Regions from separate parts of the Spirillospora sp. NPDC048911 genome, predicted to be linked through region 1. Evidence: riboswitches for the same ligand, from Rfam matches in the RefSeq annotation. Region 1 holds a riboswitch; the other holds the start of a gene.
The links. A riboswitch is a leader RNA that binds a small molecule or an ion and turns the genes downstream of it on or off. The one in region 1 is predicted to bind thiamine pyrophosphate.
Positions count from the first base shown of each region.

Region 1 (7,322 bases):
TTCGAGAGCGCGCGGCCGTGGTTCGGGGAGCCGATCATCGGGGTGGGGCTGGACTCGGCGGAGCTCGGCAATCCGCCGGGCAAGTTCCGGGAGGTCTTCGGCCTCGCCCAGGAGGCGGGGCTGCGGCGTGTCGCGCACGCGGGCGAGGAGGCGCCGCCCGAGTACATCTGGGAGGCGCTGGACGTGCTCGGCGTGGAGCGGATCGACCACGGCAACAGCTGCCTTTCCGATCTGCGGCTCGTCGACCGCCTGGTCGACGAGCAGGTGCCGCTGACCGTCTGCCCGGTGTCGAACGTGCTCCTGCAGAACGAGGACTCGCTCTACGAGCATCCTCTGCCGATACTGCTGGACGCGGGGCTCCTGGTGACGGTCAACTCCGATGACCCGGCCTTTTTCGGCGGTTACGTGGGCGACGTCTTCGACGCGGTGCGGAACGAGCCCGAGCTCCGGGTCGGCCTGACCGAGCTCCGGCGGCTGGCGGCCAACTCGTTCAAGGCCGCCTTCCTCTCCGACGAGGAGCGCCAGGCCTACCTCAAGGAAGTGAAGAACTACCGCTTCGCGTGACGGGCGCCTCGGTGTCCGGCGGGTTCATCGGCAGGGTGGCGGTGACGGCGAAGCCGCCGCCGGCCGCCCGGCCGGTCCGCACGGTCCCGCCCACGCTGCGGGCCCGCTCGGTCATGCCGAGGATGCCGAAGCCCTCGCCGCCGCCCTCGCCCGGGCCGCGGCCGTCGTCGGTCACCGTCAGCCGGAGCTCGCCGTCCGCCCGGACGAGGCGGATCTCGACCGCGCTCGCCCCGGCGTGCTTGATGACGTTGGTCAGGGCCTCCTGCACGATCCGGTGGACGACGATCCCGACCTCGGGGGCGGGCTCTCCCGTCCCCACATCCGTGAGACGGGCGTCGAGCCCGGCGGCCCGCACCGCGTTCGCGAGCTCGCCGAGGCCGTCCAGCCCGGCCGCCAGCTCGCTCGGCGCCCCCGGCACACCCGGCGCGTCGGTCCGCCGCAGGATCTGGAGCGTGGCGCGGACCTCCGCGCGCGCGTCGCGGCAGGTCGCGGCGATCGATTCGAGCGTCCCGGCGAGCTCGGCCCGGTCCAGCGGCCGGTCGCCCGCCACCCGGTGCGCGGCCGCCCCGGCCTGGACGCCGATCACGGTGATGGTGTGCGCGAGCAGGTCGTGCAGGTCGCGGGCGATGCGCAGGCGCTCCTCGGCGACCCGCCGCAGCGCCTCCTCCTCGCGGGTGCGCTCGGCGGTCTCGGCCCGTTCGAGGATCGCCGCGACCCGCGCCCGGTGCACCCGCCAGGCCTGGACCCCGACGATCACGCCGACGATCGCCTCCAGCGCGCCGATCTGCTCCAGGCCGCTGCTCCCGCCCGCGCGCATCGCGAACGTGACCGCGCAGATCGTCAAGATCACGCACAGCGTCGTGAGGACCGCCCGGACCCTGCGGCCCAGAAAGGCGTAGGTGACCAGCGCGAGCACCTCTGAGGGCACGACCGTGTGATGCTGGTACGAGAGCACGTGGAACGGCAGGATCAGCGCGGTGAAGGCCAGCAGCACGGCCCCCGGCCATCGCCGCCGCCAGGCCAGCGGCACGTGCAGGGCGATCAGGAGCAGCACCCCCCCGGCGTCCAGGGGACGGTCCCCCGGCCAGGCCAGCGTCGCCGCCAGCGCGCCCCCCGCCAGGACGGCCGCGATCAGGCCGTCCGTCACCTCCGGCCGCAGCCGGCCCACGATCACCACGTTCCCTACCGTAACGGAATCCCGCCATGGTCTTCGGCCGGGTGCGCGGAACCGGCCATACCTCACCGGCGGCGGTTGCGGCAACGGGGGGACGCCGGGTTAGCGTCGGGCACGACAGATCGCGGGGGCCCGGCGAACCGGGCTGAGATAGCGGCTGGGACGGCCGCTGACCGCTGGAACCTGACCGGGTAATGCCGGCGTAGGGAGAGATCGAGTCGTCATGAACGACACCGCTGTTTCACATGCCCGCAAGGCCTACCTCCTGGGATCGCGACCGGACCTGCGGGTGCCCGTGCGCGAGGTGCCGCTGACCAACGGCGACACCGTGGTCCTGTACGACACGTCCGGGCCGTACACCGACGCCGCGCACGAGACCGACGTGCGGCGGGGGCTGCCCGCGCCGCGCGCCGGGTGGATCGCCGAGCGCGGCGACACCGCCGAGTACGAGGGCCGCGCGCTCCGTCCCGAGGACGACGGCCGCAAGTCCACCGATCCGTTGCGCGACCAGGCCGCCTTCCCCGCGCGCAGGCCGCGCGAGGCGACGGGCGGGCCGGTGACGCAGCGCGCGTACGCGCGGCGCGGGGAGATCACCCCGGAGATGGAGTACGTGGCGCTGCGGGAGGGCGCCGCCCCGGAGTTCGTCCGCGACGAGCTCGCGGCGGGCCGGGCGGTGCTGCCCGCCAACGTCAACCATCCCGAGCTCGAACCGATGATCATCGGCCGGAACTTCCTCGTGAAGGTCAACGCCAACATCGGCAACTCGGCGGTGTCGTCCTCCATCGAGGACGAGGTGGCGAAGATGACGTGGGCCGCCCGCTGGGGCGCCGACACCATCATGGATCTCTCGACGGGGCGCGACATCCACACGACGCGCGAGTGGATCCTGCGCAACTCCCCCGTCCCGGTCGGCACGGTGCCGCTCTACCAGGCGCTGGAGAAGGTGGGCGGCGATCCGGCGGCGCTCGGCTTCGAGGTCTTCCGCGACACCGTGATCGAGCAGGCGGAGCAGGGCGTCGACTACATGACCGTCCACGCCGGGGTGCTGCGCTCGTACGTGCCGCTCACGGCGCGGCGCAAGACCGGCATCGTGTCGCGGGGCGGGTCGATCATGGCGGCCTGGTGCCAGGCCCACCGCGAGGAGAACTTCCTCTACACGCGGTTCCGCGAGCTCTGCGAGATCTTCGCCGCGTACGACATCACGTGGTCGCTCGGCGACGGGCTGCGTCCCGGCTCCATCGCCGACGCCAACGACGAGGCGCAGTTCGCCGAGCTGCGCACGCAGGGCGAGCTCACGAGGATCGCCGCGGAGTACGGCACGCAGGTGATGAACGAGGGCCCCGGCCACGTCCCGATGCACAAGATCAAGGAGAACGTCGACCGGCAGCGGGAGTGGTGCGACGGGGCGCCGTTCTACACGCTCGGCCCGCTGACCACCGACATCGCGCCCGGCCACGACCACATCACCTCGGCGATCGGCGCCGCGATGATCGGCTGGTACGGCACCGCGATGCTCTGCTACGTCACGCCCAAGGAGCATCTCGGCCTGCCGGACCGCGACGACGTCAAGGCCGGCGTCATCGCCTACAAGATCGCGGCGCACGCGGCCGACCTGGCCAAGGGGCATCCGGGTGCGCAGGCGCGGGACGACGCGCTGTCGGACGCGCGGTTCGAGTTCCGCTGGGAGGACCAGTTCGAGCTCTCGCTGGACCCGGACACGGCTCGCTCGTTCCACGACGAGACGCTGCCCGCCGAGCCGGCCAAGACCGCGCATTTCTGCTCGATGTGCGGCCCGCACTTCTGCTCGATGCGGATCTCGCAGGACGTGCGCCGGCAGGCCGAAGGCGAGCGGGCCTATCTCCCGGTCATACCCGCCGACGGCTGAGACCCGGTGGGCCGCGCCCAGGCGATCACGTTGCGGGTGTAGCTGCGGCGGGCCCGGTCGAACGGGCCGCCGCAGGTGATCAGGCGCAGGCCGGCATGGTCCAGGTCGCCGTACACGCGGGCGGTCGGGAAGCGTGCCTTGGGCACCTCCTCCACCGAGGTGATCCGGAACCGCACGGCCCGGCCGTCCGCGCGGATCACGCGGACGCCGTCCCCGGGGCGCAGCGTCCCGAGCCGGTAGAACACGCCCGGCCCGCCGCGCCCGGAGTCCACGTGGCCGAGGAGCACGGCGGGCCCGCGCTCCCCAGGCGCGGGGCCGTACCGGTACCAGCCCACCTCGTGGACCCGCGAGAGCGGCGGCACCTGGACCGTGCCGTCGCGGCGCAGTCCCACCGGCCCCACCGGGGCGGTCACGCCGAGCCTGTCGATGACGATCCGGACCGGCCGCCGCCCATCGCCCAGCGCCGCCTCGGACGGAGGGGGAGAGGGGGAGGTCCCCGCCGGGCCGGGGCGGGCGGCGGGAACGGTCGCGGAGGCGGCGGGGGCGGCGGGGTGCGGCGCCCCGTCCGGCCGGGTGGCCGCCAGCCAGGCGATGCCCGAACCCGCCGCCGCGATGACGACCGCCGCGCCGGCGCCGATGCGGCGTGACCGTCTCATCGGCCGGCCAGCACCTCGCCGAAGCCCGTCGCCGCCGCGCCCGCCGGCACCTTGCGCGTCTGCGTCCCGTGGCGGGGCTGGGCCTTGCGCAACGGCGGGCCCTTCCGCTGCGCGGGCGGCGCGGGAGGCGCGACCACGGTGAACGTGTCGGTGTCGGTCGCCGGCCGCTTCTTCACGTACGCGCCAGGAGCCCTGCACGCGCCGCGCACGGTGTAGGTCCCCGGCTTGATCGCGGGGTCGAGCCGGGGGCTGAACGACAGGTTCTGCCGGGCGGCGTTGACCGTCGGAAAGGCGGCCGATGACACCTTCAGCACGGCCGACCCCCCCACGTGGGTCATGCACCGCACGTGCACCCGTACCGATTCGCCGGGCTTGACCTTCTCCGGGGACACGGTGACGGTGGTCGACCGCGCGTTCTTGGGCAGGACGGGGCCGTCGGCGTGGGCCGGTCCGGCCGTGCCAGTGAGAGCGGGGCCGGCGAGAGCCACGCCGACCGCGGCGACGAGCAGGGACCTGCGATGCATTGTTTCCTCCCGTGGGGCCCCGAGGCGGGGCGCTGACCAGGACGAGAGGAAACCGGTCGCGGGCGGCGGCCGCCATCCGACACACCGCGCCTTGCCTTCCGTTGGGGACCCGTTTCCGCGGCCGAGGGCAACGGGCCCGGCGCCCTACCGTCCGTCGAGCAACGGGCGCCGGGGGTCCCAGGTCGTGCCGTCGGCGGCGTCGCGACGGCGCCGGGCGATGCCGGAGAGGGCCTCCAGCACGACGCGGTTCGCGAGCAGGGACGTGATCTCGGCGTGGTCGTAGGGCGGCGACACCTCGACGACGTCGACGCCGACGACCGGCAGCTCGTAGGCGACGCGCCGCACGGAGTCGAGCAACTGCCGGGCGCTCAGGCCGCCCGGCTCGGGTGTGCCGGTGCCGGGCGCGTGCCCAGGGTCGCAGACGTCAATGTCGACGGAGAGAAAGACCCCGTCGCAGTCGTCGGTGGCGGTGGCGAACGCCTCGGTCAGGCATTCGGTCAGCCCGCGCTCCACGATCTCGGTCATCTCGTAGGAGCGGATGCCCCGCTCGGCCATCCAGCCGAGGATCTCCGGTCCCGGCCAGTACCCGCGCAGCCCGATCTGCAGGAACCGGTCGCCGCGCAGCGCCCCGGACTCGATCAGCCGGCGCATGGGCTGGCCGTGCCCGACGAGCGAGCCAAAGGCGATGTCGCCGGTGTCGGCGTGCGCGTCGAAGTGGATCATCGAGACGCGGCCCTGGCCCAGGTGCTGCGCCACCCCGGCGTGGTCGGGCCAGGCGATGGTGTGGTCGCCGCCGAGGACGAGCGGGATCGCGCCGGTCGCGGCGACCGCGTACACGGCCGCCTGCAGGTCGCGGACCGAACGTTCGGCGTCGCCCGAGTACATCTCGACGTCGCCCGCGTCGTACACGCGCAGGTCGCCGAGCGCGTCCACCCGCATCGCGAGCGACGGCCGCGAGCCGTCCTGCGGCAGGTAGCAGGTCTGGCGGATGTACTGCGGGCCGAACCGGGTCCCCGGCCGGTGGGACGTGCCGCCGTCGAACGGGGCGCCGAGGATGACGACGTCGGCGTCGCGGTAGGTGGACGGGTCGGCCCAGTCGCACCGATCGACGCCGAGGAAGGTGATGTCCGGGCCGAACTGCGTGCCGTAGCGGCTCATGCGATCAAGACTAGCTAGGGACGGATCTCGTAGAGGCGCACGGCTCCGTCGTCGTCGCCGGTGGCCAGGACGCGGCCGTCGGGACTGAAGGCGAGCGCGTTGACGACCGCGCGGCCCTGCCTGAGGACCGCCGTGGACCGGCCCGTCGTCGTGTCCCAGAGCCGCACGGTCTCGCCGCCCGCCGACGCCAGCGCCCGGGTGCGGGGATGGAACGCGACGGCCGTGATGCTCTTGTCGTGCCCGGTGAGCGTGGCCCGCGGCCGCCGCCGGATCGTGTCGTACAGGCGCACCTTCCCGTCGAACCCGCCTGCCGCCAGCGTGCCGCCGTCGCGGCTGAAGGCCAGGCTGGAGACGACCGCGTCGACCTTGGCGAGGGTCACGCTTTTGGCCTTGCGGCCCTCGCCCATGCCGCTGTTCCAGAGCCGGATGGTGGCGCTGCCCGCGACGGCCAGCTGGCCTTGACGGCTGAAGGCGGTGGTGAAGACGCTCTCGTACGCTGCGGGGCTGCGCAGGGTCGAGGCCCAGGACCGGTCGGCGGTGCTCCACAGGCGGACCGCGTCGCTGCCCGCGCAGGCGAGGATCTTCCCGTCGGGGCTGAACGCCAGCGAGCCGACGCTGTTGCCGACCATGCCGAAGCCGGACTTGCGCCGCCGGGTCGTGGTGTTCCACAGGATGACCCGGCCGTCGTAGCCGCCCGCGGCGAGGGTGCGGTCGTCGGGACTGAACGCGGTGCTGAACACCGTGTGCTGCTGGCCGTGCAGCGCTCCGGTCTGCCGCCGGCCGGCGACGTCCCAGAGCCGGACGGCCGTGCCGTCGCCGCCGGTGGCCAGCATGCTCCCGTCATGGCTGAACGCCACGGAGCGGACACGGTCGCCGGTGAGCGTGCCGATCAGCCGGGGGGCGTTCGCGGCGGCGGAGGCCGCGCCCTGGCGGTCCCGCGGGTCCGGCGCCGCGCCGTTGCGCTGGGAGAGGCCGACGAGCAGCGCGAGGACCACCGCGGACACGATCGACAGGGCGAGGGTCCGGCGCCGCGCCGACGTCGTGAGCGCCGGGCGGCGTGCGCTGCCGCCGCCGGCGCCGTTCCCGAGATGGAGGGCGTACCGCCGTGGGGCGCGCGCCTCCCCGGGAAGCGGGTCGGTCCGCTCGGCGCTCTGCTCGGCGCCGGTCCGGATCGTCGTGGCGTCCGCGGCCGCCCACACGCCCTCGTCGCGCAGGAGCCCTTCGAGCGTCGCGGCCGTCTCCGCCGCGGTGAGCCGCTGCGCCGTGTCCCGGTGGAGCAGCCCGTTGAGCACCGGGGTCAGCGGGCCGGCGAGCCTCGGCACGGGCGGGTCGGTGGTCAGGATGGAGTAGAGGACGGCGTT
Region 1 covers NZ_JBICUD010000004.1:708,823-716,144, forward strand. The annotation lists gene ACGFNU_RS21955 (adenosine deaminase) at 1-564, shown strand, start outside; gene ACGFNU_RS21960 (sensor histidine kinase) at 533-1,741, opposite strand; TPP riboswitch at 1,853-1,966, shown strand; gene thiC (phosphomethylpyrimidine synthase ThiC) at 1,962-3,623, shown strand; gene ACGFNU_RS21970 (class F sortase) at 3,593-4,279, opposite strand; gene ACGFNU_RS21975 (hypothetical protein) at 4,276-4,803, opposite strand; gene speB (agmatinase) at 4,948-5,961, opposite strand; gene ACGFNU_RS21985 (WD40 repeat domain-containing serine/threonine protein kinase) at 5,976-7,322, opposite strand, start outside.

Region 2 (7,322 bases), on a different contig from region 1:
TGTTCGCCTTCGGCGTCTTCGACCGCCCCGCGTACGCCAACGACCTCACGAAGATCGACCGGACCGCGAGCGAGACCGCCGCGCGGCAGCTCGCCGAGGCCGGGATCACCCTGCTCAAGAACACCGGTGGCGCGCTGCCCCTGAAGGCGCCCGCGTCGATCGCGCTGATCGGCAAGAACGCCGACGAGAACCCGAGCGGCTTCGGCTCGGCTCAGGTGCAGCCGTTCTCCACCGTCACCCCGCGCCAGGGCATCGCCCGCCGCGCCGGGACGGGCACCAAGGTCACCTATGACGACGGCGGTGACCGGAGCCGTGCCGCCGCGGCCGCCGGGCAGGCCGAGGTCGCGATCGTCTTCGCCGCCGACGGGCAGGGCGAGTTCTTCGACAAGTCGTGCCTGACGCTGACCTGCAGCGGCGTCCTCGCGCGCGACCACGACGCGCTGATCGCCGAGGTGGCCAGGGCCAATCCCAACACCATCGTGGTCCTGGAGACCGGCGGGCCCGTGACGGCCCCGTGGGCCGACCAGGTCAAGGGCATCGTCGAGGCCTGGTACCCCGGCCAGCAGGGCGGCGACGCGATCGCCCGCGTGCTGTACGGGGACGTCGATCCCGGCGGCCGCCTCCCGGTGAGCTTCCCCGTCCGCGAGAGCGACGCACCGACGGCCGGCGATCCGGCGCAATTCCCAGGTGTGAACAGGACCGTGACGTTCTCCGAGGGCGTCTTCGTCGGGTACCGGCACTACGACGCCAAGGGGATCGCGCCGCGCTTCCCGTTCGGTCACGGCCTCTCCTACACCCGCTTCCGTTACAGCGGCCTCTCCGTGAGCCCTGCCGCCGTCCAGGTCACCGTGACGAACACCGGCTCACGCCCCGGCATCGCCGTACCGCAGCTCTACCTCGGTCTGCCGTCCCCAGGCGTGGACGTCCCGCAACCGCCACGGCAGCTGAAGGGTTACCGCAAGGTCTCGCTCGCCCCTGGCGCGAGCACTCGCGTCACGTTCCCTCTGACGCCGCGTTCCCTCGCCTACTGGAACGAGTCGTCAAGCAGCTGGAAGGTCGCCCCGGGCTGCTACAAGGTGATGGTCGGCGAGTCCTCCCGGGACATCGCCCTGAACGGCTCGTTCGGCCAGGGCGGAGCCGCCTGCCGGGGCGCCTGACCAGGAAGATCCGAGATACCCGCCCGGCTGTCGGCCGCGCGCGGTACAAATGAGGCAATCCATAACTCGTCCCCGCCGAGCCGGAGCCCCCCAGTGCCGCATGATTCCCTCCAAGGGAGGACGCTTCCGCGTCCGTCCCGCCACGACCGGCCGCTGGGGCCGGACGATCCGCGTCGCGTCGGCGACTACGAGCTGCTCGGCCGCCTCGGTGAGGGCGGCCAGGGCGTGGTCTATCTCGGCCGCGCCGATGACGGCGAGCTCGTGACCGTCAAGCTGCTGCGCGGTGGCGCCGCCGCCGGGCAGCGGGCGCGCAGCCGGTTCGGCAAGGAGGTCGACGCCGCCCTCCAGGTGGCCAACCGGCACACGGCCCGGGTGCTGGACGCCGACGTGACCGGCGACCGCCCCTACATCGTCAGCGAGTACGTCGAGGGCCCGTCGCTCCAGCACGTCGTCGACGAGGACGGCCCGCTGCCGGAGCCGCAGCTGCACCGGCTGGCGCTGCGCACCGCGGGCGCGCTGGCCGCGATCCACCGGGCGGGCGTCGTGCACCGCGACTTCAAGCCCGGCAACGTGCTGCTCGGCCCGGACGGGGCCAAGGTCATCGACTTCGGCATCGCCCGGATCCCGGACGCGACGCCGATCACCACCGGCCCGGTCGGCACCCCCGCCTACATGGCGCCCGAGCAGATCGAGGACGAGCCCGTCGGGCCGCCCGCCGACGTCTTCTCCTGGGGCGCCACGATGGTGTTCGCCGCCACGGGGCGGCCGCCCTTCGGCACCGGCGCGAGCGCGGCCGTGATGCGCCGGGTCACCACGCGGCGGCCCGATCTCGGCGAGCTGGACGGCCCGATGCGCGACCTGGTCGCCCGGTGCCTCGACAAGAACCCGGCCGCCCGCCCGAAGGCCGGGCAGATCGTCCGGGCGCTGCGCGGCGACGAGACGCCGCAGCCCAAGCCGAAGCCCAAGCGCATCCCCGCCTACCGCTGGCGCATGATGGTCGCCCTCGCGGCCGTGATGGCGGCGGGCTTCCTCATCGGGCTGCTGTAGAGGCGGCTCCGCGGCCGCTCCAGGGCCGCCGCCCGGTCACCAGTGCGGCGGGCGCTCCTCCAGCAGGCGGTCGTCGTCGCTGCCGCCGCCGCGCCACTCGCCCCAGCCGGTGTCGGTGTCGTCCGACGTCTGGTCCGGCAGGATCTCCAGGTCGTCGTCGGCCAGGTCGACCGGCCGATCGTCGTCGGGTCCCAAACTCATGCCCCCATTCTGGGGCATGCCGCGACCTGCTCCGGGCCGGCCCCCGGCGTCGGCCGGGTGAACGGATCATTCAGTCCGCGGGCGGGAGCCGCCGCGCGAACTCGGCCGCCGCGGCGCCGGGGTCGGCGGCCTCGGTGAGCGCCCGGACGACCACGACGCGGCGCGCGCCGGTGGCGAGCACCTGGTCGAGGTTGCCGAGGTCGATCCCGCCGATCGCGAACCAGGCCCGCCCCTCCCGCTGCGCCGCCACGTACTCCAGCAGCTTGGGCCCCGGCGCCTCGCGGCCGGGCTTGGTCGGGGTCGGCCAGACCGGGCCCGCGCAGAAGTAGTCGACGCCGGGCTCCGCGGCGGCGGCAGCGGCCTGCTCGTCGGAGTGGGTGGACCGGCCGATCAGGAGGTCCTCGCCCGCGATGGCGCGCGCCGCCGGGACGGGCAGGTCGTCCTGGCCCAGGTGCAGCACGTCGGCGTGCACGGTCTGCGCGATGTCGGCGCGGTCGTTGACGGCCAGCAGGGCGCCGTGCCGGTCGCAGGCGGCCCGGAAGACCCGCAGGTGCTCGATCTCCTGCCGTGCCTCCAGGCCCTTCTGGCGGAGCTGGACGATGTCCACCCCGTTCGCCAGGACGGCGTCGAGGAACTCCGGCAGGTCTCCCTGGCGCTCGCGGGCGTCGGTGCAGAGATAGAGGCGCGCGCGGCTGAGCCGGGCTCGCAGGGTGACCGCGCGATCGGAGAGCAGGTGCCTGGACACGGTGCGGGCCGGTTCCTTCCTCGGACGTGGACGCGGGGCCACACGGACGTCCCCCGCGTGACCCCGCAATCCTGTCACGTCGGACTTTCTTCTCGATTTTCGGTGTTGTCGGGCGGCGGAACCGTCGTCAGAACGCGAGCGCCTGCGCGCGCCTGCGCACCTCGGTCCCCCGGTTCTCGCTGAGCGCCTGGACCGGCGTGCCCGGCAGCGTGTCGTCCGCGGTGAACAGCCACCGCAGCGTCTCGACGTCGTCGAAGCCGGCGTCGGAGAGCAGCGTCAGCGTGCCGGACAGGCCCTTGATGACCTGGCCGTCCTTGATGAAGGCCGCGGGCACCGCGGGGCTCCCCTCCCGCCGCACGGCCAGGAGCCTGCGTTCGCTGAGGAGCTGCTTGGTGCGGTTGACCTTGATGCCGAGGCGCTCGGTCGCCTCGTTCAGGGTGAGCCACTCCCCCACCAGGGCATCGGTCCGCGAGTCGAGAGCATTGTCGACGGTTGCGTGCATCTGCGTCACGCCACCTGCCTACCACGCGCACGGATGGGTCAAACCCTCAGGTTTTCACCGCCTGGCGAACGGGCACGTCCGGATCGGCCATGGCCCGGGGGTCGACCGGCGTGCCGGCGGCGATGACGCGCCTGGCCTGCACCAGGTCACGCGGTCTGTCCACGGTGAGGATCGCGTCCAGGCGGTCGCCGGTGAGCCAGCACACCGCCCACTTGTCCGCGGCCGGATCGCCCCGGAACACCATGCTCTCGGCCGCCGCGTGGTAGCCCGCGTACTGCACCATCTTCCCGAACTGCTCGGACCAGAAGTACGGCGCGGCGTCGTAGGCGGCCTCCTGGCCGAGCAGGGTCGCGGCGGCCACCTCCGGCGCGTTGAGGGCCGTGTCCCAGTGCTCGACGAGCAGCCTGCGGCCGTACCGTTCCGACCACCAGGCGGCGCAGTCGCCGACCGCGACGATCTCGGGGCGGCTCGTGCGCAGCGACGCGTCCGTCACGACGCCGCGCTCGATCTCCAGCCCGGAGCCCGCCAGCCAGCCCACCTCGGGCCGGACGCCGACGCCCACGACGATCTCGTCGGCCGGCACCTGGTCGCCGTCGGCCAGCAGGAGGCGGCCGTGCTCGATGGCCGCGACCTTGACGCCGGTGCGCAGGTCGATCCCGGCCTCGGCGTACCAGCGCGCGGTCAGGCCGCCGACCTCGGGGCCGAGCGCGTTCGCCAGCGGCGCGTCCGCGGCCTCGACCACCGTGACCGCACAGCCCTTCTTGGCGGCGGTGGTCGCGACCTCGGCGCCGATCCAGCCGGCGCCGACGATGACGACGCGGGCGCCCTCGACCAGCCCGGCGCGCAGGCGGCGGGCGTCGTCGATGGTGCGCAGCACGTGCTGTGGCCCGTCGCCGGGGAGCGTGATCGGGGTCGCGCCGGTGGCGATGACGAGCCCGTCGAACGGCAGGTCGCCCGCCGTGGTCGCGACCGTCCCGCCGCTCCCGGCGTCCAGGCGCAGCGCCGTGGCCCGCTCGCCGAGCAACAGCCGGCAGCGCAGCGCGTCCCAGGCGGCGTCGACCGTGGTGTCGTCGGTGTCGCCGGCGAGGACCGCCTTCGACAGCGGTGGCCGGTCGTACGGCCGGTGCCGTTCGGCCGAGACGAGGGTCAGCTCGCCCTCGTACCCCTTGCTCCGCAGGGCCTCCACGGCCCGAACGCCCGCCAGCCCGCCGCCCGCGACGACCACTCTGTCCATGAGCGCACACCCTAGCCGGGGCCCCTCAAGGACAAATGGACGGGTGTCCAGACATATGCATAGATGCAGGAAGACGTAGGCTGCAAGGGCAGCCGAGCGCAGCTCGTCCGTTGGCAGGGTGGCTGGGCGGGGCGCTGTGGGAAGGCAATCGCGGGAGTCTGGTTCGACCGGGCTGAGAGGGCGGCTGAGGCCGGTAGTCGATTGATCGATCACCGGGCGCATGGGCCGCCGACCGCCACGACCTGATCCGGATCATGCCGGCGAAGGGAGCGCGATGGACGTAGTGATCGTTGGGGCCGGGGTCATCGGCCTCGCCACCGCCTGGCGTGCCGCCGCCCGCGGCGCCGCCGTCACCCTGGTCGATCCCGATCCGGCGAGCGGCGCCTCCGCCGTCGCCGCCGGGATGCTGACCCCCGTCAGCGAGCTGACGTACGGCGAGGAGCCGCTGCTGCGCCTGGGGCTCGCCTCCAGGGACCGGTACGCGGCGTTCGTCGCCGAGCTGGAGGAGCTGACGGGCCACGACACCGGCCACCGCACCGACGGCATCCTGGAGGTCGCGTTCGACTCCGACGACCTCGGCTATCTGAACGATCTGCGGCGCTTCCAGGAGTCGCTGGGCATCCCCGCCGAGGCGCTCACGGGCCGCGAGTGCCGCAAGGCCGAGCCGATGCTCGCGCCGGGCGTGCGCGGCGGGCTGCTGGCGCCCGCGGACGGCTCGATCGACCCGCGGCGCCTCACTCCGGCGCTACAGGCCGCCGGCGACAAGCTGGGCGTGCGGCTCGTACGGCAGCGGGCCACCGGCCTCATCGTCGAGAACGACACGGCCACGGGCGTGCGGCTGGCGGACGGCTCGGAGGTGCGGGGCGCGAAGGTTCTGCTGGCCGCCGGTCCCTGGTCGGGTGATCTCGACGGCCTGCCTCCTGGGACCGTTCCCGCCGTGCGGCCGGTCAAGGGCCAGGTGATCCGCCTCCGCACCCGCGTGCCGTTCCTCCGGCGATCCACCCGCGGCCTGGTGAAGGGCTCCTCGATCTATCTCGTGCCGCGCGCGGACGGGGAGATCGTGATCGGCGCCACCCAGGAGGAGCTGGGCTTCGACACCCGCGTCACCGCCGGTGGACTGTGGGAGCTGCTCCGCGACGCCCGCGAGCTGCTGCCCGGCATCACCGAGCTGGAGTTCGCCGAGGTCACCGCGGGGCTGCGGCCCGGCTCGCCGGACAACGCGCCGGTGATGGGCCCGAGCGCGCTGCCCGGCCTCGTCCTCGGCACCGGGCACTTCCGCAACGGGATCCTGCTCACCCCGGTCAGCGCGGACATTCTCACCGAGGTACTGCTGGACGGCACGGTGCCGGACGTCGGCAGGCCGTTCACTCCGGAGCGTTTCGAGGTGGTCCCATCGTGAAGGTCATCGTCAACGGCGAGGCGCGCGAGCTGCCGGCGGGCACGAGCGTCGCCGAGGTGGTCGCCACCGTCACCACGGCCGGGTCCGGGGTGGCCGCGGCGCTCAACGACGAGGTCGTCCGCCGCTCCGAGTGGGACGCGACGACGGTACGGGACGCGGATCGGCTCGAGGTGCTGACCGCCGTGCAGGGAGGCTGAGGATGAGCACGAACAACGCGGCCGTCGACGCGGCTGTGGACGCCGAGCGGCTGGTCATCGGGGGCGAGGGGTTCGGCTCCCGCCTGATCATGGGCACCGGCGGCGCGCCGAGCATGCACGTGCTGCGCGAGGCGCTCGTCGCCTCCGGCACGGAGCTCACCACGGTCGCGATGCGCCGCGTCGACCCGGCGGCGCGCGGATCGGTGCTGGACGTCCTGCGCGACTGCGGCATCAAGGTGCTGCCCAACACGGCCGGGTGCTTCACGGCGGGCGAGGCCGTGCTGACCGCCAAGCTCGCCCGCGAGGCGCTGGAGACCGATCTGGTCAAGCTGGAGGTCATCGCGGACGAGCACACGCTCCTGCCCGACCCGATCGAGCTGGTCGAGGCCGCCGAGCAGCTGGTCGACGACGGCTTCACGGTGATGGCCTACACCAACGACGACCCGGTGCTGGCCCGCCGGCTGGAGCAGCTGGGCTGCGCGGCCGTCATGCCGCTGGGCTCGCCGATCGGCTCCGGCCTCGGCATCCGCAACCCGCACAACATCGAGCTGATCGTCGAACGGGCGAACGTGCCGATCATTCTGGACGCCGGGCTCGGAACCGCGAGCGACGCCGCGCTGGCGATGGAGCTCGGCTGCGACGCCGTCCTCCTCGCGACCGCCGTCACGCGGGCCCAGTCCCCCACCATGATGGCCGCCGCGATGAGGCATGCCGTCGAGGGCGGCCGTCTCGCCCGGCTGGCGGGCCGCATCCCCAAGCGCCGCTACGCCCGGGCGTCCTCGCCGTGGGAGGGAATGAGCCGTCCCGAGTGACGCGACTCAGTGAAGCAACGCTAATCAT
Region 2 covers NZ_JBICUD010000002.1:1,117,719-1,125,040, reverse strand. The annotation lists gene ACGFNU_RS12525 (beta-glucosidase) at 1-1,157, shown strand, start outside; gene ACGFNU_RS12520 (serine/threonine-protein kinase) at 1,251-2,204, shown strand; gene ACGFNU_RS12515 (hypothetical protein) at 2,241-2,405, opposite strand; gene thiE (thiamine phosphate synthase) at 2,476-3,150, opposite strand; gene ACGFNU_RS12505 (Rv2175c family DNA-binding protein) at 3,278-3,652, opposite strand; gene ACGFNU_RS12500 (NAD(P)/FAD-dependent oxidoreductase) at 3,699-4,886, opposite strand; TPP riboswitch at 5,027-5,172, shown strand; gene thiO (glycine oxidase ThiO) at 5,161-6,285, shown strand; gene thiS (sulfur carrier protein ThiS) at 6,282-6,482, shown strand; gene ACGFNU_RS12485 (thiazole synthase) at 6,485-7,294, shown strand.
Region 2: it holds a riboswitch for thiamine pyrophosphate, as region 1 does, so the genes downstream of both, thiO (glycine oxidase ThiO) here and thiC (phosphomethylpyrimidine synthase ThiC) in region 1, are expected to answer to the same signal.